Linked DNA regions of Serinibacter salmoneus. The protein of the gene in region 1 binds, or shares a complex with, the protein of each later gene. Links are inferred from orthologs where the notes say so. Each region holds a gene or a part of one and is shown in the gene's direction. Other genes may lie near its edges. The genes, in order: tig and rpsG.

Region 1 (11,444 bases):
GGGTCGGGGGGAGGGAGGCCAGGCCCGCCTGCGTGGCGCTGTACCCGGCGGTCTCCTGCACGAACACCGTCAGGGCGAAGGAGCCGAGCGAGAGTGCCCCGTAGATCGCCAACGTGGCGAGGTTGCCCCAGGCGACGTTGCGGATCCGCAGCAGCGAGGGCGGCACCATGGGGTGGCGCGCGCGGGTCTCCCACCAGGCGAAGGCGACCAGGCAACCCACCCCGGCCGCGGCGCTGACGATCACGAGCGGGTGGGACGCGCCCAGCCGTGGCACCTCGATGAGCGCGAGCACGGTGCCCCCGAGGCCGACGGCGGCCAGGGCAGCGCCGGCAGCATCCAGGCGCGGCGCACGGGGACGTTCCTCGACGCCGAGCCCGCGCAGCAGCCAGAGCGTCACCGCGAGCGGCAGCACGTTGATCCAGAACACCGCGCGCCAGTCCTGCAGGTCCACCAGGACGCCGCCGAGGACCGGGCCCGCGATCATGGCACCGGAGGTCCACGCCGTCCAGGTGCCGATCGCGGCGGACTGCGCGACGCCGCGGAACTCCTGCACGATCAGGGCCAGGGCGGAGGGCACCAGGAGGGCGCCGGCGGCGCCCTGGGCGAGCCGTGCGGCGATGAGGAACCCCGCAGTGGGGGCGATCGCGCACGCGATGGAGGCCAGGCCGAAGGCGATGAGTCCGATCCGCATGATGCGCACGCGGCCGTAGGCGTCGGCCAGCGACCCGGAGAGCAGGATCAGCGAGCCCAGGGTCAGCAGGTAGCCGTCCACCACCCACTGCTGGGTGGTGAGCCCGCCGCCGAGATCGTCCCGGATGGCCGGGAGGGCCACGTTGACCACGGCGCCGTCCAGGAACGGCACGAAGGCGGCCAGGATCGCCACGACGATCACGCGAGTCCCCCGTGTCACGTGCGGAACCCTACGCCCATTGCCAGGCTGTCGGTCCGCGTGGGCATGATGATCCCGTCGATCGGGGGAGTGGTTGACGCAAGGGTCTTGACGGGGGCTCAGCAGCGGCCGGGTTCGGCCGGGACGCGAGCCCGGACACGCGCGTGGCGAGGGCCGGCGCAGATGGGAGCACGTGATGACCGGAGAAGAGACGCTGCCGATCCCGGCGGAGCCCCGCACGGGGACGGAGATGCTGGAACTGGGGGCGATTCCGATCGCCTCGGTGCGGCACGACGGGCAGACGACCGACGGGCTGCGGGAGCTGTACGACGCGACCCTGGGCGCGGTGGGGCAGGCGATCGCGCAGGGACTGATCACGCCGTCCGCGGCCCCGTTCGGACTGTTCCACGGTGATCCCATGGCCACCTTCGACCTGGAGATCGGGATCCCGGTCGCCGAGCGGCTGGAGGAGCCGATCGAGGTGGCGGGGGTGCGGATCTCCCCGAGCGTGATCGACCCGGGGCCGTTCGCGGCGCGTAGCCACGTCGGGTCCTATGACTCCCTGGGGCGATCGTGGATGGCCCTGGTGCAGGATGCCACCACGAGCGGCGCCGCACCGGGTGGTCGATGGCTCGAGGTGTACGTGGACGATCCGCGGGAGGCGCCAGAGGAGTCGCTGCGCACCGAGCTGTTCATGAGCATCGCCCGGCCGTGACGGGTGGTGGGGCGCGAGTCCAGCGAGCCGCCGGTCAGATCACGTACTCGATCAGCTCGCTCGGGTCCTGCAGGGCACGTCCCGGCGTGCGCGGGTAGCGGATCTGGGCGGGCACGCCGACGGCGACGGCGCCGGCGGGCACGTCCTTAACGACCACGGCGTTCGCCCCGATCTGGGCGTCGTCGCCGAGGCTGACCGGGCCCAGGACCTTCGCGCCGGCGCCCACGGTCACGCGGTCCCCGAGGGTGGGGTGCCGCTTGCCGCGGCTGGTGGAGCGCCCGCCGAGCGTGGCGCCGTGGTACAGCATGACGTCGTCACCCACCTCGGCGGTCTCACCGATGACCACGCCCATCCCGTGGTCGATGAACAACCTCCGCCCGATCGTGGCGCCCGGGTGGATCTCCACGCCCGTGACGGCGCGTGCGAACTGGGCGAGCGCGAACGCCGCGGGCCGTGCCACCGGCGATGCCGTCCACAGCCGGTGCGCCACGCGGTAGGCCCACACCGCGTGCAGGCCGGGGTAGACCAGGGCGATCTGAAGCGCGCTGCGCGCCGCCGGGTCCTGGCGGCGCGCAGCGTCGATGTCCTCGCGCAGGGTGCGCATGAGGGAGTGGAGCAATCTCAGTCCATCAGGTCGGAGTAGAGGATGGTGGAGAGGTAGCGCTCGCCGAAGGAGGGCACGATGACCACGATGGTCTTGCCCGCCATCTCCGGGCGCTTGGCGACCTGGAGGGCGGCGTCAATCGCGGCGCCGGAAGAGATGCCCACGAGCAGGCCCTCCTCGGCGGCCGCCCGGCGCGCCATGGCCACGGCGGTCTCGGCGTTCACGTCGATGACCTCGTCGTAGACCTCGGTGTCGAGGATCTCCGGCACGAAGTTGGCGCCGATGCCCTGGATCTTGTGCGGGCCGGGAGCGCCGCCGTTGAGGATCGGGGACTCCTCGGGCTCCACCGCCACGATGCGCACCTCGGGCTTGCGCTCCTTGAGCACCTGGCCCACACCCGTGATGGTGCCGCCGGTACCGATGCCCGCCACGACGACGTCGACCCCGCCGTCGGTGTCGTTCCAGATCTCCTCGGCGGTGGTGGCGCGGTGGATCGCCGGGTTCGCCTCGTTGGCGAACTGCCGTGCCAGCACGGCACCGGGGCGCTCGGCGGCGATCTCCTCCGCCTTGGAGACCGCGCCCTTCATGCCCTCGCCGGCGGGGGTGAGCACGAGCTCGGCGCCGTAGGCGCGCAGCAGCGCACGGCGCTCCTTGGACATGGACTCCGGCATGGTGAGGACCACGTTGTAGCCACGGGCCGCGCCGACCATCGCCAGGGCGATGCCGGTGTTACCGGAGGTGCCCTCCACGATCGTGCCGCCGGGCTGCAGCTCGCCGGAGGCCTCGGCGGCGTCGATGATCGAGACGCCGATGCGGTCCTTGACGGAGTTGGCGGGGTTGTAGAACTCGAGCTTGGCCAGGACGGTGGCGCCGGCGCCCTCGGTCAGGCGGTTGAGCTTGACCAGCGGGGTGTTGCCGATGAGCTGGGTGACGTCCTCATAGATGCGTGCCATGGTCGGTGATCTCCTCACGTGGTGGGTGCCGCGGTGGCGATGTGGTGCAGCAACGGGCGGGGCGCGGCTATTCCCTGCGCCGGTGCTCGGGGCGAGCGGGAGGCGTCGCTGGACGGCGCCCGCTCTATCGACAGTGGGGGAGGGGGAGGTCGTGGCGGGTGCCGGTGGGCTCCTCAGCGCACGTCCGTGCAGCCCGGGGGTCCTCGACGCCCCCCGGATCGGTGTGGCGGCTGTGCTGTGCGCGGCGCGTCACGTCTCCTCCGGTGCAGTGGTTGCAGCCTCAACCTTAGCCATGCGCGCGGCCCCTGGCGGCTGACTCGCCAGATGTCCACCATGTGGACTCCGCGCCGATGCGGATGCTGTGAGGGGCCTCACCCTTGTCCCCACCCCGGCCATCCCGGTTAAGGTAAGGCTGTGCTTACGTCCGCAGAGGTTGAGGCAAGCCGGGCTCCCGCGTACCCCGCCTACCGGCCTTTCGAGGTGCAGGTGGCGCGGGTGCTGCCGTTGAGCCCGCACTTCGTGCGTGTCACGGTCACCGGCGAGGACCTTGTGCACTTCGCGACGACGAAGCTCGACCAGCGCATCAAGGTGGTCTTCCCGGGAGCGGCCGGGCTGCCGGATATCGGCGCGCGCGAGGAGGCCACGATCCGCTCGGGGCAGTGGTACGCCCGTTGGCGAGCCATGCCGCAGGAGGAGCGCGGAGCCCTGCGCACCTACACGGTCCGCGACATCCGGCCCAGCGAACGCGAGCTCGACATCGACTTCGTGCGGCACGCTCCCGGGCCGGGCGGCGCGGAGGGGCCCGCCGGTGCCTGGCTGCGGCGCGCCGCCGTGGGGGACCCCTTGATCGTGGCGGGGCCGGATGCACGGTGCCCCGACGTGGTGGGCATCGACTGGCGACCGGGCAGCGCCCAGCACCTGCTGCTGCTCGGCGACGAGACCGCGGCGCCCGCGATCTGCTCGATCATCGAGACGCTCGAGCACGGTACGGCCCAGGCGCTGATCGAGGTCCCCAGCAGCGAGGACATCCTCTCGGTCTACCCGCGGGGCCGTTCCCGCATCTCCTGGCTGGCCCGTGACGGCGGCTGCGAGACCGCGGAGGGGCGCCGCGCCGTCGCTCCCCACGGCCTGCTGCTGCGCAACGCCGCGAAGTCCTGGCTGAACCGCCACACCACGATCGTCTCCAGCGTGATCGGCGCACCCCAAACGCTCGAGGACATCGACGTGGACTCCGAACTGCTCTGGGACTCCCCAGCCGAGGTGACCGAGGGGGACTTCTACGCCTGGGTCGCCGGCGAGGCCGCCACCGTGCGTGACCTGCGCCGGATGATGGTGGGCGCGGGTGTGAACCGCCGCAACGTCGCCTTCATGGGGTACTGGCGCGAGGGCAAGTCCGAGGCCAACTGACGCCGGCGGGCCTCTCGCCGTGTCGGGGTGACATGAACCGCCGTCGCGACCGGCTCGTGCCTCGCCGGGCGCTCCGGCTCCCAGCATCCTGTCTCCGACGCAGCGAAGGCCCGCTCGGCTGAGGCCGGCGGGCCTTTACCTGAGTCGGGGTGACAGGATTTGAACCTGCGACCCTCCGCTCCCAAAGCGGATGCGCTACCAAGCTGCGCTACACCCCGATGCGCCGATGGCGCCCGAGCAGTCTACGCCGTCGGGGCGCGGTCGGGCGGACGCGCCCGGTCAGGAGGCGGCGCCGTCGTCGGCTACACTGTTCCACGCGCTAGCGCAGCGCGGATGTAGCTCAATGGTAGAGCCTCTGCCTTCCAAGCAGATGGTGCGGGTTCGATTCCCGTCATCCGCTCCACGGGGACGAGAAGCCCCCAGCACGGCCCGGATTCCGACCTGGATCCGGGCCGTTGTCGGCTGTCGTCCGGGAGGGCACGTGGAGATCTACCTGACGCCGCGTTATGAGGTGGAGGCCTGGGGCAGCGCGGGCGTGGTGATGGACGTGATGCCCGCACTCGACCAGGGCCTGACCGTGCGCACCCGCACCCGGATCCACATCGCGCACATCGCCGCAGGGGGGACCCTCGGGGAGCATCCCGCCACGCGTCGGCAGATCTTCGCCGTCGTGCAGGGGCTTGCCCACATCGACACCGACGGCGAGGGCAAGCGGGAGCTGCCAGCCGGGTCGTTGGTGATCTGGGAACCGGGGGAGCGTCACCAGACGTGGGCGATCGAGGACGTGATCGCCGTGGTGATCGAGACCGACGCGAGCGTGGACCTGCCCGACCACTTCGAGCGTGTGGTGTGACGGCGCAGGCATGAGCCGATGTGAGCGCGACGTGAGCGCGGCGTGGTCCGTTCCGATCCTGCTGGGCGTTACGATGGCTGCAGCGTACGTGGCGCTTCGTCGCGCCCGCGATCGGTCAGCGGCATTCGTGCCCGGCTGACCAGTCCACGAACCACCGACAGAAAGTCCCGCTGTGAAGAGTGCCGTCGAGACCCTTGAGCCGACTCGCGTCAAGCTGACCGTGGAGGTGTCCTACGAGGAGCTGACGCCGAGCATCGAGCACGCCTACAAGCACATCGCTCAGGACGTGTCCGTGCCCGGTTTCCGCAAGGGCAAGGTCCCGCCCCGCATCATCGACCAGCGCATCGGCTTCGGTGCCGTGCTGGAGCACGCCGTGAACGACGCGCTGCCCGGCTTCTACCGCGAGGCCGTGAACGAGAACGAGATCGCGGTGCTCGCGCAGCCCGAGGTCGAGGTCACCCAGGTCCCCGTGGACAAGAGCGGCGACCTGATCTTCACCGCCGAGGTGGACGTGCGCCCCGAGTTCGAGCTGCCCACGCTGAGCGACCTCACCGTGACCGTGTCCTCCCTCGAGGTCTCCGACGAGGAGATCGACGAGCGCGTGGAGGTGCTGCGCCAGCGCTTCGGCACCCTGCAGGGCGTGGACCGCGCCGCCGCCGACGGTGACTTCCTCACCATCGACATGACCGCCACGATCGACGGCGAGGAGATCGACTCGGTCTCCGGCGTCTCCTACCAGATCGGTTCCGGCACCATGCTGCCCGGCCTGGACGAGGCCGTGACCGGCCTGTCCGCCGGTGAGAGTGCCACGTTCTCCTCCGAGCTCGCCGGCGGCGAGCACGCGGGCGAGAGCGCCGAGGTCTCCGTCACCGTCTCCGCGGTGAAGGAGCAGGAACTGCCCGAGCTGGACGACGACTTCGCCCAACTCGCCAGCGAGTTCGACACGCTGGAGGAGCTCCTGGCCGACCTACGCACGCAGGCCGCGAGCGGCAAGGTCAACGAGCAGGCCGTCGAGGCCCGCGACCAGCTCCTCGAGGCCCTCGAGTCCGCCGTCGAGTTCGAGGTGCCCAAGGGCGTCGTCGAGGCGGAGATCCACCGCCACCTCGAGAGCGAGAACCGCCTCGAGGACGACGAGCACCGCGAGGAGGTGCGCGGCGAGGCCACGACTGCGCTGCGCCGCCAGCTGCTGCTGGACGTGCTCGCCGAGCAGCTCTCCGTGCAGGTCTCCCAGCAGGAGCTCATCGACTTCCTGGTGCGCACCGCGCAGCAGTACAAGGTCGACCCGAACGAGTTCGTGCAGAACGCCGACAAGACCGGCCAGATCCCGGTGTTCGTGGGTGAGATCGCGCGGAACAAGTCCCTCGCGCTCGCGCTGCGTCAGGTGACCGTGGTCGACGGCGCCGGTGAGACCGTGGACCTCACGCCGTTCATCGGCTCCGACGAGCTCGACGCCGAGCGTGCCGCGCAGGCCGCCGGCGCCGCCGCCGTCCAGGCCGAGGAGCTCGCTGGCGAGACGGAGACCGTGGAGGTCGACGTCGAGACCGTCGAGACCGAGGCGGTTGCTGAGGAGGCGCCCGCCGAGGAAGCGCCTGCCGAAAAGCCGGCCGCCAAGAAGGCTCCGGCCAAGAAGCCGGCCGCGAAGAAGGCTCCGGCCAAGAAGGCGGCCGCTGCTGACGCCGCTGAGGAGCCGGCCGCTGAGGGCGCCGAGAAGCCGTCTGCGAAGAAGGCTCCGGCCAAGAAGGCGGCCGCCGAGGCTGCCGACACCGCCGCCGCCGAGTAGTCGGCCGGGCCCGCCGAGGGCCACCTGCGAGTCCGCAAGGGCCGCCGCACCGTTCAGGTGCGGCGGCCCTCGCCGCATCACCACACCGCCGCGCGTCCCAGCCCCGCCGGGTGCCTCAGCCGAGAGAGTCTCTTTCGCGCGAGAGAGTCCTGTTGGGAGACTCTCTCGCCCAAAGGAGACTCTCTCGTCGGCGGCCCGCCGGATCCAGGCGCCGATTCAGTACCGCGCCCGCCCGGGCGGCCGGAGGGCGACGCCGTCCCGATAGAGCCGCAGGAGCCGGGTGGCGAGCCCCGGAAGGTCCGAGAAGTCATCCCACCGCACCCGCAGTACCGTCCAGCCCTGCGCGGTGATCGCTTCGTGGCGCGCCATGTCTGCCTGAATCCGCCGGGTGACCTCCTGCGCGGTGAGGTTCCGGTACTTCACCGCACCGTCGAACTCGATGCCCGCTCTCCTGTCCTCCCAGCCGAGGTCCAGTTCCTTCACGCCGAGCGACGTGCGGATGCGGACCTGCGGCCGGGGAGCGGGCAGCCCCTTATCCACCGCGATCCCGCGCACGGCCGACTCCCCGGGTGACTCAGGCACACCGTCGATGGTCGCGAGCACCCGCCTGGCCTGCACCACGCCCCGGCCCCCTGCGCACGCCTCGAGGATCGTGGCTGCCCGTTCGCGGTCCGCACCGAGCCGAGCCAGCGAGTCCGCGGCGACGACTGCCTCGAGGAAGGGTGACGTTCGGGCGCAGTCGATCAGGGTGAGTTCGGGTGAGGTGACCAACACGTCGTCGTGCGCGCGGATCTCCGACTCCTGGACCGGCCCGAGGTGCCGCCTGAGCTGGGCGTCACGTCGCAACTGCGAGGAGATCGGGGTGCACTGGCGCACGTGCACCGGTAGCGCGGGCCACAGCAACCACCCGCCGAGCAGGAGCACGGCTGTCTGGTGGGAGAAGAGCACGCCGGACGGATGGGTCACCGCGATCGCGTGCGCGTGCGCGAGCACCTCGTCACTCGCGCGTCCCGAGGCGGGCGACGTCCGGCAGCGGGCGATGACTCCCCGCCGTACCTGCGTGTACTCGCCCGAGGCGAGCAGTTCACGAGTTCGCCGGATGCCGATCGTGCGGGTGCGCACCACCGGGGGCAGGTGACGTGGTGCCATGGCCGTGCCGCGGGTGGGGGCGGTAAGCGTTGCCCATGAGTCGAGGAGCTCCATGGCACACAGCGTGACTCCGGCGCGCTCGGTCCGCCGCTGACCTGTGCACACGGACTGCGGAGGGCTGTTGCGGGCCGGTTGGGGACAGCTCGCATCGTGATGCTGACGGGACATCCCGGTGGGAGAGTCTGATTCACACGAGAGAGTCCGTGAACGAGGCTCTCTCGCGCGCATCAGACTCTCTCGCCGGCTGTGGGGCCTGCTCGGCGCGCACATGAAAGAATCTCCCGGTGACTCTGTCCCTCGGCCGCTACACGCTCGGCACGCCCGTGGTGCTCGCCCCCATGGCGGGCGTCACGAACGCGCCGTTCCGGCAGTTGTGCCAGGAGGCCGCCCGCGCCGGGCTCCCCACCCCCGAGCAGGCGCCCGCCATCCACGCCACCGATGTACCCGAGGGCATCTTCGTCTCCGAGATGGTGACCTCCCGCGCCCTCGTGGAGCGCACCCCCGAGTCCATGCGGATCATCCAGGCAGCGCCGGGCGAGAAGGTCCGCAGCGTGCAGCTCTACGGCGTGGACCCCGCCACCGTGCGCGCCGCGGTGCGGATGCTGGTCTCCGAGGACCGCGCCGACCACATCGACCTGAACTTCGGGTGCCCGGTGCCCAAGGTCACCAAGCGTGGCGGGGGAGCGGTGCTGCCCTGGAAGCGGGACCTGTTCGCCGCCATCGTGCGGGGTGCCGTGCAGGAGGCGGGCGAGGTGCCCATCACCGTGAAGATGCGGATGGGGATCGACGAGGACCACCTCACCTACCTCGATGCCGCCCGCTCCGCGCGCGATGCCGGGGTCGCGTGGGTCGCGCTGCACGGCCGCACCGCTGCCGAGCACTACTCCGGAACCGCGCACTGGGACGCGATCGCCCGCCTGAAGGAGGCGATCACGGACATCCCGGTGCTCGGCAACGGCGACATCTGGTCCGCGGAGGATGCGCTGGCGATGGTGGAGCAGACCGGGTGCGACGGCGTGGTGGTCGGCCGCGGCTGCCAGGGCCGGCCGTGGCTGTTCACCGATCTGGTGGCGGGATTCGCGGGCAGTGAGGTGCGGGTGCGCCCCAGGCTGCGGGAGGTCGCCGGTGTGCTGCGCCGCCACGCGGAACTCATGGTGGACCACATGGGGGAGGAGGACCGCGCCCTGCGCGAGCTGCGCAAGCACATGGCCTGGTACCTCAAGGGCTACCCGGCGGGCGGCGACGCGCGCCGTGCCCTGGCCCTGGTGGACTCCCTGGCGGACCTGGACGCCAAGCTCGCCGACCTCGACCTGGACGCGCCCTACCCCGGGGAGGCCGCCGAGGGCAAGCGTGGCCGCGCGGGCTCCCCGAAGGTCCCACACCTGCCCGAGGGCTGGCTGGACTCCCGGGAGATCGACGGGCGCCTGGCCGCCCTGCTGGCGCAGGCCGAGCTCAGTGTCTCCGGCGGTTGACGCGCGCCGACTAGGCATCGCCGTGCCCGACGGCGTAGCCTCCCGGGGCGGCCATCTCACCGCCCGTAGCAACGACCGAACGAAGGAGTGGACGTCGTGACCGATTTGACCCCCGCCCGCGAGTGGCTGGCGCACGACCCGGACCCGAGCACCCGCGAGGAGTTGGCCGCGGTGATCGAGGCCGCCGAGCGTGGCGACGAGGCCGCGCTCGCCGATCTCGCGGACCGCTTCGCCGGGCCCCTCACCTTCGGGACCGCCGGGCTGCGCGGCCGGGTCGGCGCCGGGGAGAACCGGATGAACGTCGCCGTGGTGACCCGCGCCACCGCGGGCCTGGCCGCCTACCTGCGCGAGACCGTGGGCGAGGACGCCCGGGTGGTCGTGGGCTGCGACGCGCGCCACGGGTCGGCGGAGTTCTACGCCGCCACCCTCGAGGTGCTCTCGGGCGCGGGCCTGACCGCGCTGGCCCTGCCCCCGCGCCAACCCACCCCGGTGACCGCCTACGCGGTGCGGGCTCTCAACGCCGACGCGGGCGTGATGGTCACGGCCTCGCACAACCCGCCCGCGGACAACGGCTACAAGGTCTACCTCGGTGGCCGCGCGAGTGACGAGAACGGCAACGGCGTGCAGATCGTGCCCCCGGCGGACGCCGGCATCGCCGAGCGCATCGAGCAGGCCCCGCCCGCGGACCTGGTGCCGCGCGATCGCGACCGGATCGAGGAGGTCGACGCCGGGATCCTCACGCAGTACACGGCGCGTATGGCCTCCCACCGCACCAGCGAGCAGGAGTCGCGCACCCGCGTTGTGCTCACCCCGCTGCACGGCGTGGGCGGCGCTGTCGCGGTGGACGTCTTCGCCCAGGCCGGTGTCACCGACGTGCATCCGGTGACCAGTCAGTTCGACCCGGACCCGGATTTCCCGACGGTGAGCTTCCCCAACCCCGAGGAGCCGGGCGCGATCGATCTGGCGATCGAGCTCGCAGGACAGGTCGAGGCGGACGTGGTGGTGGCGCTGGACCCCGATGCCGACCGCTGCTCTATGGCCATCCCGCAGCCGGACGGCTCGTGGCGTCAGCTCACGGGGGATGAGATCGGCGCACTGCTGGGTGAGCAGGCGGCCGCGGATGCCGGCCGTGACGGCGAGGTGTTGGCCTCCTCCATCGTCTCCAGCCGGCTCCTGGCCCGGATCGCGCAGGCTCACGGGCTGCGCTCGGCCGCGACCCTGACCGGCTTCAAGTGGATCGCCCGCACGCCGGACATCCGCTTCGGGTACGAGGAGGCGATCGGGTACTGCACGGATCCTTCGGCGGTGCGGGACAAGGACGGCATCGGTGCGGCGGTGCGCGTGGTGACGCTCGTGGAGGACCTGGCGGCGCGGGGTTTGACGGTGCAGGACGAACTGGACCGCATGGCCAGGGCCTATGGCCTGTACGCGACGGCGCCGCTCAGCATCCGGGTGCAGGACCTCTCCCTGATTCCCGCTGCGATGGCCCGGCTGCGCGCCCAGCCGCCGACGACGCTGGCGGGCGCCCCCGTGGTGCAGGTCGTGGACTTGGCACAGGGCAGTGAGGACCTGCCACCCACCGACGGGCTGCTGCTGCTCACGCAGGCGGATGACCGCGTGAT
Region 2 (11,474 bases), 1.1 Mb from region 1 along the record:
CATCGAGGTGATCGTGCGGCAGATGCTGCGGCGCGTCACCGTGCTGGAGGCGGGCGATTCCGCCCTCCTGCCGGGCGAGCTCTCCGAGCGCGGCCGGTTCGAGGACGAGAACCGTCGCGTGCTGTCCGAGGGTGGCACGCCGGCCTCCGGTCGTCCGGAGCTGATGGGGATCACCAAGGCCTCGCTGGCCACGGACTCCTGGCTCTCGGCCGCATCCTTCCAGGAGACCACCAAGGTGCTCACGGAGGCCGCGATGAGCGGCCGCAGTGACTCCCTGCTGGGCCTGAAGGAGAACGTCATCCTCGGTAAGCTCATCCCGGCCGGTACGGGTCTGGCCCGCTACCGCAACGTCTCGGTGGAGCCCACCGAGGAGGCCAAGGCCGAGCTCTACCCGGCGTTCGGGTACGACGAGATCGACTACCTGCCCATGGGTTCCGGCTCGGGTGAGGCTGTCCAGCTCGAGGAACTCGACCTCGGTCGCGGGTACGACGACTACCGCTGATCACCCACCGCGCGCAGCGCGGTGAGCACCAGCCGGTGAACACCAGCACGGCGGCCGGTCACCTCAGGGTGGCCGGCCGCCGTCGTCTCTGCCGGGTGGCGACCCGCGCCCGGGGAGAGGGCAGTTGACGCGGTCACCAGGTGCGGGTAGTGTTTCCTCCGGTGCCCGCCACGGCGGGCTTCTGTGTGCGCGTGAACGCGAGCCTGAACGGTACCCCTCGGGGCGTCGGTCGCGGTCACAGTGTGGCTCGATGTCACCGGCGCCCCGGCGAGCGGCCTGACCCTCGCGGTGCGCCCAGCGTCGAGCGCAGCGTGACACGGCGGCCCACCCCAGGGCGTATCGAATCACCACTCACGACGGAGATGTAGTGCCCACTATCCAGCAGTTGGTCCGCAAGGGCCGGTCGGCCAAGGCCGCCAAGACGAACACGCCGGCGCTGAAGGGGTCCCCCCAGCGCCGCGGTGTGTGCACCCGCGTGTACACCACCACCCCGAAGAAGCCGAACTCCGCGCTGCGCAAGGTCGCACGCGTGAAGCTCTCCTCCGGCATCGAGGTCACCGCCTACATCCCGGGTGTGGGCCACAACCTGCAGGAGCACTCGATCGTGCTCGTCCGCGGCGGTCGTGTGAAGGACCTGCCCGGTGTCCGCTACAAGATCGTGCGTGGCGCGCTCGACACCCAGGGTGTCCGCGGCCGTCAGCAGGCTCGCAGCCGCTACGGCGCCAAGAAGGAGAAGAAGTAATGCCTCGTAAGGGTCCCGCACCCAAGCGCCCCGTCGTCGTCGACCCGGTCTACGGTTCGCCCACGGTGACGCAGCTGGTCAACCGCGTGCTGCTGGACGGCAAGAAGTCCGTCGCCGAGCGCATCGTGTACGACGCCCTGGAGGGTGTCCGCGAGAAGACGCAGGGCGACCCCGCGGTCGTGCTCAAGCGCGCACTCGACAACGTCCGTCCCTCGCTCGAGGTGAAGTCCCGCCGCGTCGGTGGTACCACCTACCAGGTGCCCGTCGAGGTCCGTCCCGCCCGCGCGACCGCGCTGGCGATGCGGTGGCTCGTGGACTACTCGCGGCAGCGCCGCGAGAAGACGATGACCGAGCGTCTGATGAACGAGATCCTCGACGCCTCCAACGGCCTCGGTGCCGCTGTGAAGCGTCGCGAGGACACGCACAAGATGGCCGAGTCCAACCGGGCATTCGCGCACTACCGCTGGTGATCCGCTCGGCGGGGCATGCCCCGCCGGCCTCACCCTCCGACCGCACGCCGTGCGGTCACGTCCTTCGCTCATCACGACCAGAAGAGAGCATCTGTGGCAACCGACGTGCGTACCGACCTACGCCATGTCCGCAACATCGGCATCATGGCGCACATCGATGCGGGCAAGACCACCACGACCGAGCGGATCCTGTACTACGCAGGGGCGAACTACAAGATCGGTGAGACGCACGACGGCGCGTCGACCACCGACTGGATGGAGCAGGAGAAGGAGCGCGGCATCACGATCACCTCGGCCGCGGTGTCCTGCTTCTGGAAGCAGAACCAGATCAACATCATCGACACCCCCGGGCACGTCGACTTCACCGTCGAGGTGGAGCGTTCGCTGCGCGTGCTCGATGGTGCGGTCGCGGTGTTCGACGGCAAGGAGGGCGTGGAGCCCCAGTCGGAGACCGTGTGGCGGCAGGCCGACAAGTACGAGGTCCCGCGCATCTGCTTCGTCAACAAGATGGACAAGCTGGGCGCCGACTTCTACTTCACGGTCGACACCATCAAGACCCGTCTGAAGGCCAAGCCGCTGGTCATCCAGCTGCCGATCGGTGCCGAGAACGACTTCATCGGCATCGTGGACCTCGTGGAGATGAACGCGAAGGTCTGGCACGGCGAGACCAAGCTGGGGGAGACCTACGACACCGAGGAGATCCCCGCGGACCTGCAGGCCAAGGCCGAGGAGTACCGCGCGGAACTCATCGAGGCCGTGGCCGAGACCAGCGAGGAACTGCTCGAGAAGTACCTCGGCGGTGAGGACCTCACGATCGAGGAGATCAAGACCGGTATCCGTGAGCTCACGGTGAAGTCCGAGGCCTACCCGGTGCTGTGCGGCTCGGCGTTCAAGAACAAGGGCGTCCAGCCCATGCTCGACGCCGTGATCGACTACCTGCCCTCCCCGCTGGACGTCGACAATGTGCACGGTCACGACGTGAAGGACGAGTCGATCACCCTGACCCGTCCCGCCGACGAGACCGCGCCGTTCTCCGCGCTGGCCTTCAAGATCGCCGTCCACCCCTTCTACGGCAAGTTGACCTACGTCCGGGTGTACTCCGGCCGTGTCGAGCCGGGCGCCCAGGTGCTGAATGCCACCAAGGGCAAGAAGGAGCGCATCGGCAAGCTGTTCCAGATGCGCGCCAACAAGGAGATCCCGATCGAGGAGGCCGTGGCGGGCCACATCTACGCCTTCATCGGGCTGAAGGACGTGACCACGGGTGACACCCTGTGCGATCAGTCCGACCCGATCATCCTGGAGTCGATGACCTTCCCCGAGCCGGTCATCGAGGTCGCCATCGAGCCGAAGACGAAGGGTGACCAGGAGAAGCTCTCCGTGGCCATCCAGAAGCTGGCCGAAGAGGACCCGACCTTCCAGGTCATGCTCGACCCGGAGACCGGCCAGACCAAGATCAAGGGGATGGGCGAGCTCCACCTCGACATCCTGGTCGACCGGATGAAGCGCGAGTTCAAGGTGGACGCGAACGTGGGTAAGCCCGAGGTGGCCTACCGCGAGACCATCCGCCGCAAGGTCGAGAAGGTCGACTACACCCACAAGAAGCAGACGGGTGGCTCCGGCCAGTTCGCGAAGGTCCAGGTGACCTTCGAGCCGCTGGACACCACGGACGGCGAGATGTACGAGTTCGCCAACGCTGTGACGGGTGGCCGCGTGCCGCGTGAGTACATCCCGAGTGTGGACGCCGGAATCCAGGACGCCCTCGGTTCGGGTGTGCTGGCCGGCTACCCGATGGTGGGCGTGAAGGCGACCCTCATCGACGGTGCCTACCACGACGTCGACTCCTCGGAGATGGCGTTCAAGATCGCCGGCTCCATGGTCGTCAAGGAGGGCATCAAGCGCGCCGACCCGGTGCTGCTCGAGCCCGTCATGGCGGTCGAGGTGCGTACGCCCGAGGAGTACATGGGCGACGTCATCGGCGACCTCAACTCCCGTCGTGGCCTCATCCAGTCGATGGAGGACGCGAGTGGCGTTAAGGTGATTCGCGCACAGGTGCCGCTCTCGGAGCTGTTCGGCTACATCGGCGACCTGCGGTCCAAGACCCAGGGTCGTGCGGTGTACTCGATGCAGTTCGACAGCTACGCCGAGGTTCCTCGGAACGTCTCCGAGGAGATCATCAAGAAGACCCGGGGCGAGTAGTCCCACGGGGCGTCAGCTCCACCAACCAGATACACCGACCCGTAGGGACACCGCCTGCAGATACCCTGCACGGTGACGAACTACCCGAGTTCCAGGAGGAACGAAAGTGGCGAAGGCCAAGTTCGAGCGGACCAAGCCGCACGTCAACATCGGCACGATCGGTCACGTCGACCACGGTAAGACGACGCTGACCGCTGCCATCTCCAAGGTGCTGCACGACAAGTACCCGGAGCTGAACCCCTTCACGCCGTTCGACGAGATCGACAAGGCGCCGGAGGAGAAGCAGCGTGGTATCACGATCAACATCGCGCACGTGGAGTACCAGACGGAGGCGCGTCACTACGCCCACGTCGACGCTCCCGGCCACGCCGACTACATCAAGAACATGATCACCGGTGCCGCCCAGATGGACGGCGCGATCCTGGTGGTCGCCGCGACCGACGGTCCGATGGCCCAGACCCGTGAGCACGTGCTGCTCGCGCGTCAGGTCGGCGTGCCGTACCTGCTCGTGGCGCTGAACAAGTCCGACATGGTCGACGACGAGGAGATCCTCGAGCTCGTCGAGATGGAGGTCCGTGAGCTGCTGTCCTCGCAGGAGTTCGACGGCGACAACGCGCCGGTCGTGCGCGTCTCCGGCCTGAAGGCCCTCGAGGGTGACCCGGAGTGGGTCAAGTCCGTCGAGGAGCTCATGGACGCCGTGGACGAGAACGTCCCGGAGCCCGTGCGTGACATGGACAAGCCGTTCCTGATGCCGATCGAGGACGTCTTCACCATCACCGGCCGCGGCACCGTCGTGACCGGCAAGGTCGAGCGCGGCAAGCTGGCGATCAACTCCGAGGTCGAGATCCTGGGTCTGCGCGCCGCGCAGAAGACCACGGTCACCGGCATCGAGATGTTCCACAAGCAGATGGACGAGGCGTGGGCCGGCGAGAACTGCGGTCTGCTGCTGCGTGGCATCAAGCGCGAGGACGTCGAGCGTGGTCAGGTCGTCGTGAAGCCGGGTTCCGTGACCCCGCACACGAAGTTCGAGGGCCAGGTCTACATCCTGAAGAAGGAGGAGGGCGGCCGTCACAACCCGTTCTACTCCAACTACCGCCCGCAGTTCTACATCCGCACCACGGACGTGACCGGTGTCATCGAGCTGCCCGAGGGCACCGAGATGGTCCTGCCGGGTGACCACACCGAGATGACGGTCGAGCTCATCCAGCCCATCGCGCTGGAGGAGGGCCAGGGCTTCGCGATCCGCGAGGGTGGCCGTACCGTCGGTTCCGGCACCGTGAGCAAGATCCTGGCCTGAGCCACCCGCCCCACGGGGCAGGCACGTCAGGAGTGTGGGCCCGGCAGCGTTGCTGCCGGGCCCACACCCATGTCTGGCAGCGGCGTGCGCCTTCGCGCGCTGTGCCGCAGGTCATCCAGGCCAGGCCGCTATCCGGCTGGCGTTGTGCGGCCCGATGTGGCAGACTGTTCAGGTTGCCTCGTTGGGGCGGGGTTCGGCGTGCGCCTTGCGCGAGCCGGACCCGCGACCGGAGGCAAAACATGCCCACGGACGAATGCCGGGACATCGGGCGGAGGAATCCGCTGCCGGTCCGGGTGGATCCGCGGGTGTAGACCCCGACTCGAGCACCGACTCGTGAGCACGCGAGTGCACCGCGCGGGTGGGTCGCGAAAGCGACACGCCCGAGCGCGGGGGTCGGTCAGGTAGTTGTCAGCGGTAACGAGAGAGAGAGTCAGACAGCCATGGCGGGACAGAAGATCCGCATCCGGCTCAAGTCCTACGACCACGAGGTCATCGACAGTTCGGCGCGCAGGATCGTCGACACGGTGACTCGCGCTGGTGCGACGGTGGTGGGCCCGGTGCCGCTGCCGACGGAGAAGAACGTGTACTGCGTCATCCGTTCTCCGCACAAGTACAAGGACAGCCGCGACCACTTCGAGATGCGCACGCACAAGCGCCTCATCGACATCATTGACCCGACGCCGAAGGCCGTCGACTCGCTCATGCGACTCGACCTGCCGGCGGACGTCAACATCGAGATCAAGCTCTGAGGATCCGATCATGACTTCCACCACCAATGCACGCGCGGTCACCGCGCTGCTCGGCTCCAAGCTGGGCATGACCCAGGTCTGGGACGCCGAGGGACGCCTTGTCCCGGTCACGGTCGTCCGGGTCGGCACCAACGTCGTCTCCGCGGTCCGTTCCGCCGAGACCGACGGCTACGAGGCCGTCCAGCTCGCCTTCGGCGAGATCGACCCCCGCAAGGTGACGCAGCCCGTCAAGGGCCACTTCGCCAAGGCCGGCGTGACCCCGCGCCGCCATGTCGCCGAGATCCGCACCGCGAACGCCGCCGAGTTCACCCTCGGTCAGGAGATCACCGCCGAGGCGTTCTCCGCGGGCGACGCGGTCGACGTGACCGGCACCACCAAGGGCAAGGGCACCGCCGGTGTGATGAAGCGTCACGGCTTCTCCGGCGTCGGCGCCTCGCACGGTGCGCACCGCAACCACCGCAAGCCGGGCTCGATCGGCGGCGCTTCGACGCCCTCGCGCGTGTTCCGTGGCCTGCGGATGGCCGGCCGCATGGGCAACGCCCGCAAGACCGTTCAGAACCTGACGATCCAGGCCGTGGACGCCGAGAAGGGTCTGGTGCTCGTCGCCGGTCCCATCCCCGGCGCCAAGAACTCCCTCGTCGTCATCCGTACCGCCGTGAAGGGGGCGTGACATGACCTCCGTCAACGTCATCGACGCCGCGGGCAAGCAGGCCGGTTCGGTCGAGCTGCCCGACGAGGTGTTCGACGTCACGACCAACGTGCCGCTGATCCACCAGGTTGTGGTGGCCCAGCTCGCGGCTGCCCGTCAGGGCACGCACAAGGCCAAGACCCGCGCCGAGGTCCGTGGTGGCGGCAAGAAGCCGTACCGCCAGAAGGGCACCGGTCGTGCGCGTCAGGGTTCGACCCGCGCGCCGCAGTTCGCCGGCGGTGGCACCGTGCACGGCCCGCAGCCGCGTGACTACAGCCAGCGCACCCCGAAGAAGATGAAGGCCGCCGCCCTGCGTGGCGCCCTGTCCGACCGTGCACGCGCCGGCCGCGTGGGCGTCGTCTCCGAGCTGGCGCTCGAGAAGCCCTCCACCAAGGGCGCGCTGACCGTGCTGCGCGGCGTCACCGACGCCCGTCGCATCCTGGCCGTGGTGGGCCGTGACGAGGACCTCGCGTGGGTCAGCCTGCGCAACGTCCCCGAGATCCACCTGATCGCGCCGGACCAGCTCAACACCTACGACGTGCTCGTGAACGACGACGTCGTGTTCACCAAGGCCGCCCTCGAGGCGTTCCTCGGTGAGGCCACCACGGCGAAGGAGGACGCGAAGTGAGCGCCATCGACAAGGACCCGCGCGACGTTCTGCTCGAGCCGGTCATCACCGAGAAGAGCAACAACCTGCTCGACGTCGGCAAGTACACCTTCCTGGTGGACCCGCGAGCGAACAAGACCGAGATCAAGGTCGCCGTGGAGAAGATCTTCGGTGTGAAGGTCGCCGACGTGAACACGCTGAACCGCCCGGGCAAGTCCCGTCGGACCCGGTTCGGCATCGGTAAGCGCAAGGACACCAAGCGCGCGATCGTCACGCTGCGCGAGGGCACCATCGACATCTTCGGCGGACCGGTCGGCTGAGGCCGTCGAGGAGAGAAGGACGCACAGCAATGGCAATCCGTAAGTACAAGCCGACGACGCCGGGACGGCGGGGATCCTCCGTCGCCGACTTCGTCGAGGTCACGCGGTCGACGCCGGAGAAGTCGCTGGTCCGTCCGCTCAGCAAGAGCGGTGGCCGCAACTCCTCGGGCAAGATCACCACGCGTCACAAGGGCGGCGGGCACAAGCGCGCCTACCGTGTGATCGACTTCCGTCGTCACGACAAGGACGGCGTTCCCGCGACCGTCGCGCACATCGAGTACGACCCCAACCGCACCGCGCGCATCGCGCTGCTGCACTACGCCGACGGCGAGAAGCGCTACATCATCGCGCCGAACCGCCTGAAGCAGGGCGACCCGATCGAGCAGGGAGCCGGGGCAGACATCAAGCCCGGCAACAATCTGCCGCTGCGCAACATCCCCACCGGTACGGTCATCCACGCCGTGGAGCTGCGCCCCGGCGGGGGAGCGAAGATCGCTCGTTCGGCCGGCGCCTCCGTGCAGCTGGTCGCCAAGGACGGTCCCTACGCCCAGCTGCGGATGCCCTCGGGCGAGATCCGCAACGTGGACGCGCGTTGCCGCGCCACCGTGGGTGAGGTCGGCAACGCCGAGCAGTCCAACATCAACTGGGGCAAGGCCGGCCGCATGCGGTGGAAGGGCAAGCGCCCGACCGTGCGTGGTGTCGCCATGAACCCGGTCGACCACCCGCACGGTGGTGGTGAGGGTAAGACCTCCGGTGGTCGCCACCCGGTGAGCCCCTGGGGTCAGCCCGAGGGCCGCACCCGTCGCCCGGGCAAGCCGAGCGACAAGCTCATCGTGCGCCGTCGGCGTACCGGCAAGAAGCGCTGATAGGGAGTACGGAGAATGCCTCGCAGCCTGAAGAAGGGTCCCTTCGTGGACGACCACCTTCAGAAGAAGGTGGATGCCCAGAACGAGAAGGGCACCAAGAACGTCATCAAGACGTGGTCGCGTCGGTCCATGATCACCCCGGACTTCCTCGGCCACACCTTTGCGGTGCACGACGGTCGCAAGCACACCCCCGTGTTCGTGACCGAGTCGATGGTCGGTCACAAGCTCGGCGAGTTCGCCCCGACCCGCACCTACCGCGGACACGACAAGGATGACCGGAAGGGTCGTCGCCGCTGACCCCCGGTCAGTGAGCGATGCCTGACGGTCAGGAAACGAAGGACAGACACATGGAAGCCAAGGCGCAGGCGCGGTACGTCCGCGTCACGCCCCAGAAGGCTCGCCGCGTCGTGGACACCATCCGTGGCAAGCGGGCCGAGGAGGCCGTGGCACAGCTGGGGTTCGCACCCCAGGCCGCTGCGGTCGACGTTCGCAAGCTGGTCTCCAGCGCCATCGCGAACGCACGGGTGAAGGCGGACGCCGCGAGCGTCCGGTTCGACCCGAGCGAGCTCGTGATCGCGGAGGCCTACGTCGACGAGGGCCCGACCCTCAAGCGCATTCGGCCGCGTGCCCAGGGGCGCGCGAACCGCGTGCTCAAGCGCACCAGCCACATCACCGTGGTCGTCGCACCGAAGGAAGGGGCTCGCTGATGGGTCAGAAGGTCAACCCGCTCGGGTTCCGGCTCGGCATCACCACCGAGCACCGTTCGAAGTGGTTCGCCGACTCCTCCAAGCCGGGTCAGCGCTACCGCGACTACGTGCGTGAGGACGTCGAGATCCGCCGCCTGATGTCGGCGGGCCTCGAGCGCGCCGGTATCTCCAAGGTGCAGATCGAGCGCACGCGTGACCGCGTGCACGTGACGCTCCACACCGCGCGTCCCGGCATCGTGATCGGTCGCCGTGGCGCCGAGGCGGACCGCCTTCGTGGCGAGCTGGAGAAGCTCACGGGCAAGCAGGTCACCCTGAACATCCTCGAGGTGAAGAACCCCGAGGTGGACGCCCAGCTCGTGGCGCAGGGGATTGCCGAGCAGCTCGCGAGCCGCGTGGCGTTCCGCCGCGCGATGCGCAAGGGCATGCAGTCGGCCCTGCGCGCCGGTGCCAAGGGTGTGCGGGTGCAGTGCTCCGGTCGACTCGGCGGTGCCGAGATGAGCCGCAAGGAGTTCTACCGCGAGGGTCGTGTGCCGTTGCACACGCTGCGCGCCTACATCGACTACGGGTTCTTCGAGGCCCGCACGACCTTCGGCCGCATCGGCGTGAAGGTGTGGATCTACAAGGGTGACGAGACCGAGCGCGAGTACGCGGCCGAGCAGGCCCAGGCTCCCTCCCGTCCTCGCCGTGGTGGCCGTGGCCGCCGCGACGGCGACGCTCCCGCTCCCGCTCGCGCCGGAACGGAGGCCTGAGAGATGCTGATCCCTCGGCGGACCAAGTACCGCAAGCAGCACCACCCCCGCCGCAACGGCACCGCAACGGGCGGCACCGCCGTCTCCTTCGGTGACTACGGCATCCAGGCGGTGGAGGGCGGCTACCTGACGAACCGTCAGATCGAGGCCGCACGTATCGCGATGACCCGCCACATCAAGCGTGGTGGAAAGGTGTGGATCAACGTCTACCCCGACCGCCCGCTGACCAAGAAGCCCGCCGAGACCCGGATGGGTTCCGGTAAGGGTTCGGTCGAGTGGTGGATCGCCAACATCAAGCCCGGTCGTGTGCTCTTCGAGCTGGCCGGCGTCCCCGAGCCGCTTGCGCGCGAGGCTCTTCGTCGCGCCGAGCACAAGCTCCCGATGAAGACCCGCTTCGTGCGGCGCGAGGGTGGTGACCTGTGATGGCAGTGGGTTCGAAGGACCTGCAGACCTCCGAGCTGGACGGTTTCGACAACGACCGTCTCGCGGCGGAGCTCAAGAAGGCCAAGGACGAGCTGTTCCACCTGCGTTTCGCAGCGGCGACCCGTCAGCTGGAGAGCCACGGCCGACTCAAGGAGGTCCGTCGTGACATCGCGCGGATCTACACGATTCTGCGCGAGCGCGAGCTCGGCATCCGCACCGCTCCTGAGAGCGTGAAGTGAGCGAGGAGACCATGGCGAACGAGACTGGCGCCGCGCCCGAGGAGAACGTCGAGGCAGCCCAGGCTGCCGAGGCGCACCGCCTCGGTCACGGTGGGGACCGTAACTACCGCAAGACCCGTCAGGGCTATGTGGTGAGCGACAAGATGAACAAGACCGTGGTGGTCGAGCTGGAGGACCGGGTCAAGCACCCGCTCTACGGCAAGGTCCTGCGCCGCACCACCAAGGTCAAGGCTCATGACGAGGTCGAGGTTGCCGGTGTCGGCGACCGCGTCCTGATCATGGAGACGCGTCCGATCTCCGCCACCAAGCGGTGGCGCGTGGTCGAGGTCATCGAGAAGGCTCGCTGACCACAGGAAACTATCCGTTCGGCCAGGCTCGGTTTGCGCCGAGAACCAGCACGACGACAGGAGCAGGTGAATGATCCAGCAGGAGTCGCGACTCAAGGTCGCCGACAACACGGGGGCCAAGGAGATCTTGTGCATCCGGGTGCTCGGCGGCTCGGGACGTCGCTACGCCGGCATCGGCGACACCATCGTCGCCACCGTCAAGGATGCGATCCCCGGCGGCAACGTCAAGAAGGGTGACGTCGTCAAGGCGGTCGTCGTCCGTACCCGTAAGGAGCGCCGTCGCCCCGACGGTTCCTACATCCGTTTCGACGAGAACGCAGCCGTCATTCTCAAGTCCGACGGCGACCCCCGTGGTACGCGCATCTTCGGACCGGTCGGCCGCGAGCTGCGTGACAAGAAGTTCATGCGCATCGTGTCGCTCGCCCCGGAGGTGCTGTAGAGATGGCGAAGATCAAGAAGGGCGACCTGGTGGTCGTCATCACGGGCAACCGTGAGGACCGTGGGAAGCAGGGCCGCGTGCTCGACGTGCTCACGGACTCCGACCGCGTGATCGTGGAGGGTGTGCGTCGCGT

The links.
Region 2: the proteins of tig (region 1) and rpsG are in contact, whole or in part, in a crystal structure (PDB 3GTY), measured with the Thermotoga maritima proteins. The link is inferred for Serinibacter salmoneus from one-to-one orthologs. Residues at the interface, in WP_004081061.1 of Thermotoga maritima: Glu122, Val124, Val129, Leu130, Tyr133, Glu188, Gly259, Ile262, Tyr263, Glu266, Ser270, Glu273, Gln274, Glu277, Arg308, Gln311, Ile312, Ser315, Tyr316, Glu325, Arg329, Arg336, Leu363, Phe366, Trp367, Arg373, Leu377, Arg381, Leu384, Glu387; in WP_004081843.1 of Thermotoga maritima: Lys34, Lys52, Lys55, Glu59, Arg62, Gln63, Glu66, Asn67, Lys69, Val71, Arg95, Ala109, Lys110, Lys111, Gly112, Arg113, Pro114, Glu117, Glu121, Ile124, Ala125, Tyr127, Asn128, Asn129, Thr130, Gly131, Lys135, Asp139, Arg142, Met143.

What each region holds. Positions count from the first base shown.
Region 1 is NZ_PDJD01000001.1:1,650,036-1,661,479, reverse strand. The notes cover bases 4,950-7,897. They hold tig (trigger factor), read left to right. Parts: upstream 4,950-5,593; coding sequence 5,594-7,201; downstream 7,202-7,897. Other genes in these bases: ATL40_RS07380 (hypothetical protein), read right to left, coding at 7,418-7,897; ATL40_RS07390 (cupin domain-containing protein), read left to right, coding at 5,050-5,421. Also shown: ATL40_RS07425 (MFS transporter), read right to left, coding at 1-910; ATL40_RS07420 (GyrI-like domain-containing protein), read left to right, coding at 1,086-1,604; serine O-acetyltransferase EpsC, read right to left, coding at 1,639-2,208; cysK (cysteine synthase A), read right to left, coding at 2,226-3,161; ATL40_RS07405 (siderophore-interacting protein), read left to right, coding at 3,576-4,568; more of ATL40_RS07380, read right to left, coding at 7,898-8,404; tRNA dihydrouridine synthase DusB, read left to right, coding at 8,689-9,822; ATL40_RS07370 (phospho-sugar mutase), read left to right, coding at 9,919-11,444. UniProt on the Bacillus subtilis protein: Involved in protein export. Acts as a chaperone by maintaining the newly synthesized protein in an open conformation. Functions as a peptidyl-prolyl cis-trans isomerase.
Region 2 is NZ_PDJD01000001.1:565,939-577,412, forward strand. The notes cover bases 1-2,978. They hold rpsG (30S ribosomal protein S7), read left to right. Parts: upstream 1-1,243; coding sequence 1,244-1,714; downstream 1,715-2,978. Other genes in these bases: ATL40_RS02350 (DNA-directed RNA polymerase subunit beta'), read left to right, coding at 1-502; rpsL (30S ribosomal protein S12), read left to right, coding at 870-1,244; fusA (elongation factor G), read left to right, coding at 1,808-2,978. Outside these bases: more of fusA, read left to right, coding at 2,979-3,910; tuf (elongation factor Tu), read left to right, coding at 4,017-5,207; rpsJ (30S ribosomal protein S10), read left to right, coding at 5,648-5,956; rplC (50S ribosomal protein L3), read left to right, coding at 5,967-6,626; rplD (50S ribosomal protein L4), read left to right, coding at 6,628-7,272; rplW (50S ribosomal protein L23), read left to right, coding at 7,269-7,571; rplB (50S ribosomal protein L2), read left to right, coding at 7,601-8,437; rpsS (30S ribosomal protein S19), read left to right, coding at 8,453-8,734; rplV (50S ribosomal protein L22), read left to right, coding at 8,785-9,144; rpsC (30S ribosomal protein S3), read left to right, coding at 9,144-9,893; rplP (50S ribosomal protein L16), read left to right, coding at 9,897-10,316; rpmC (50S ribosomal protein L29), read left to right, coding at 10,316-10,555; rpsQ (30S ribosomal protein S17), read left to right, coding at 10,567-10,902; rplN (50S ribosomal protein L14), read left to right, coding at 10,973-11,341; rplX (50S ribosomal protein L24), read left to right, coding at 11,344-11,474.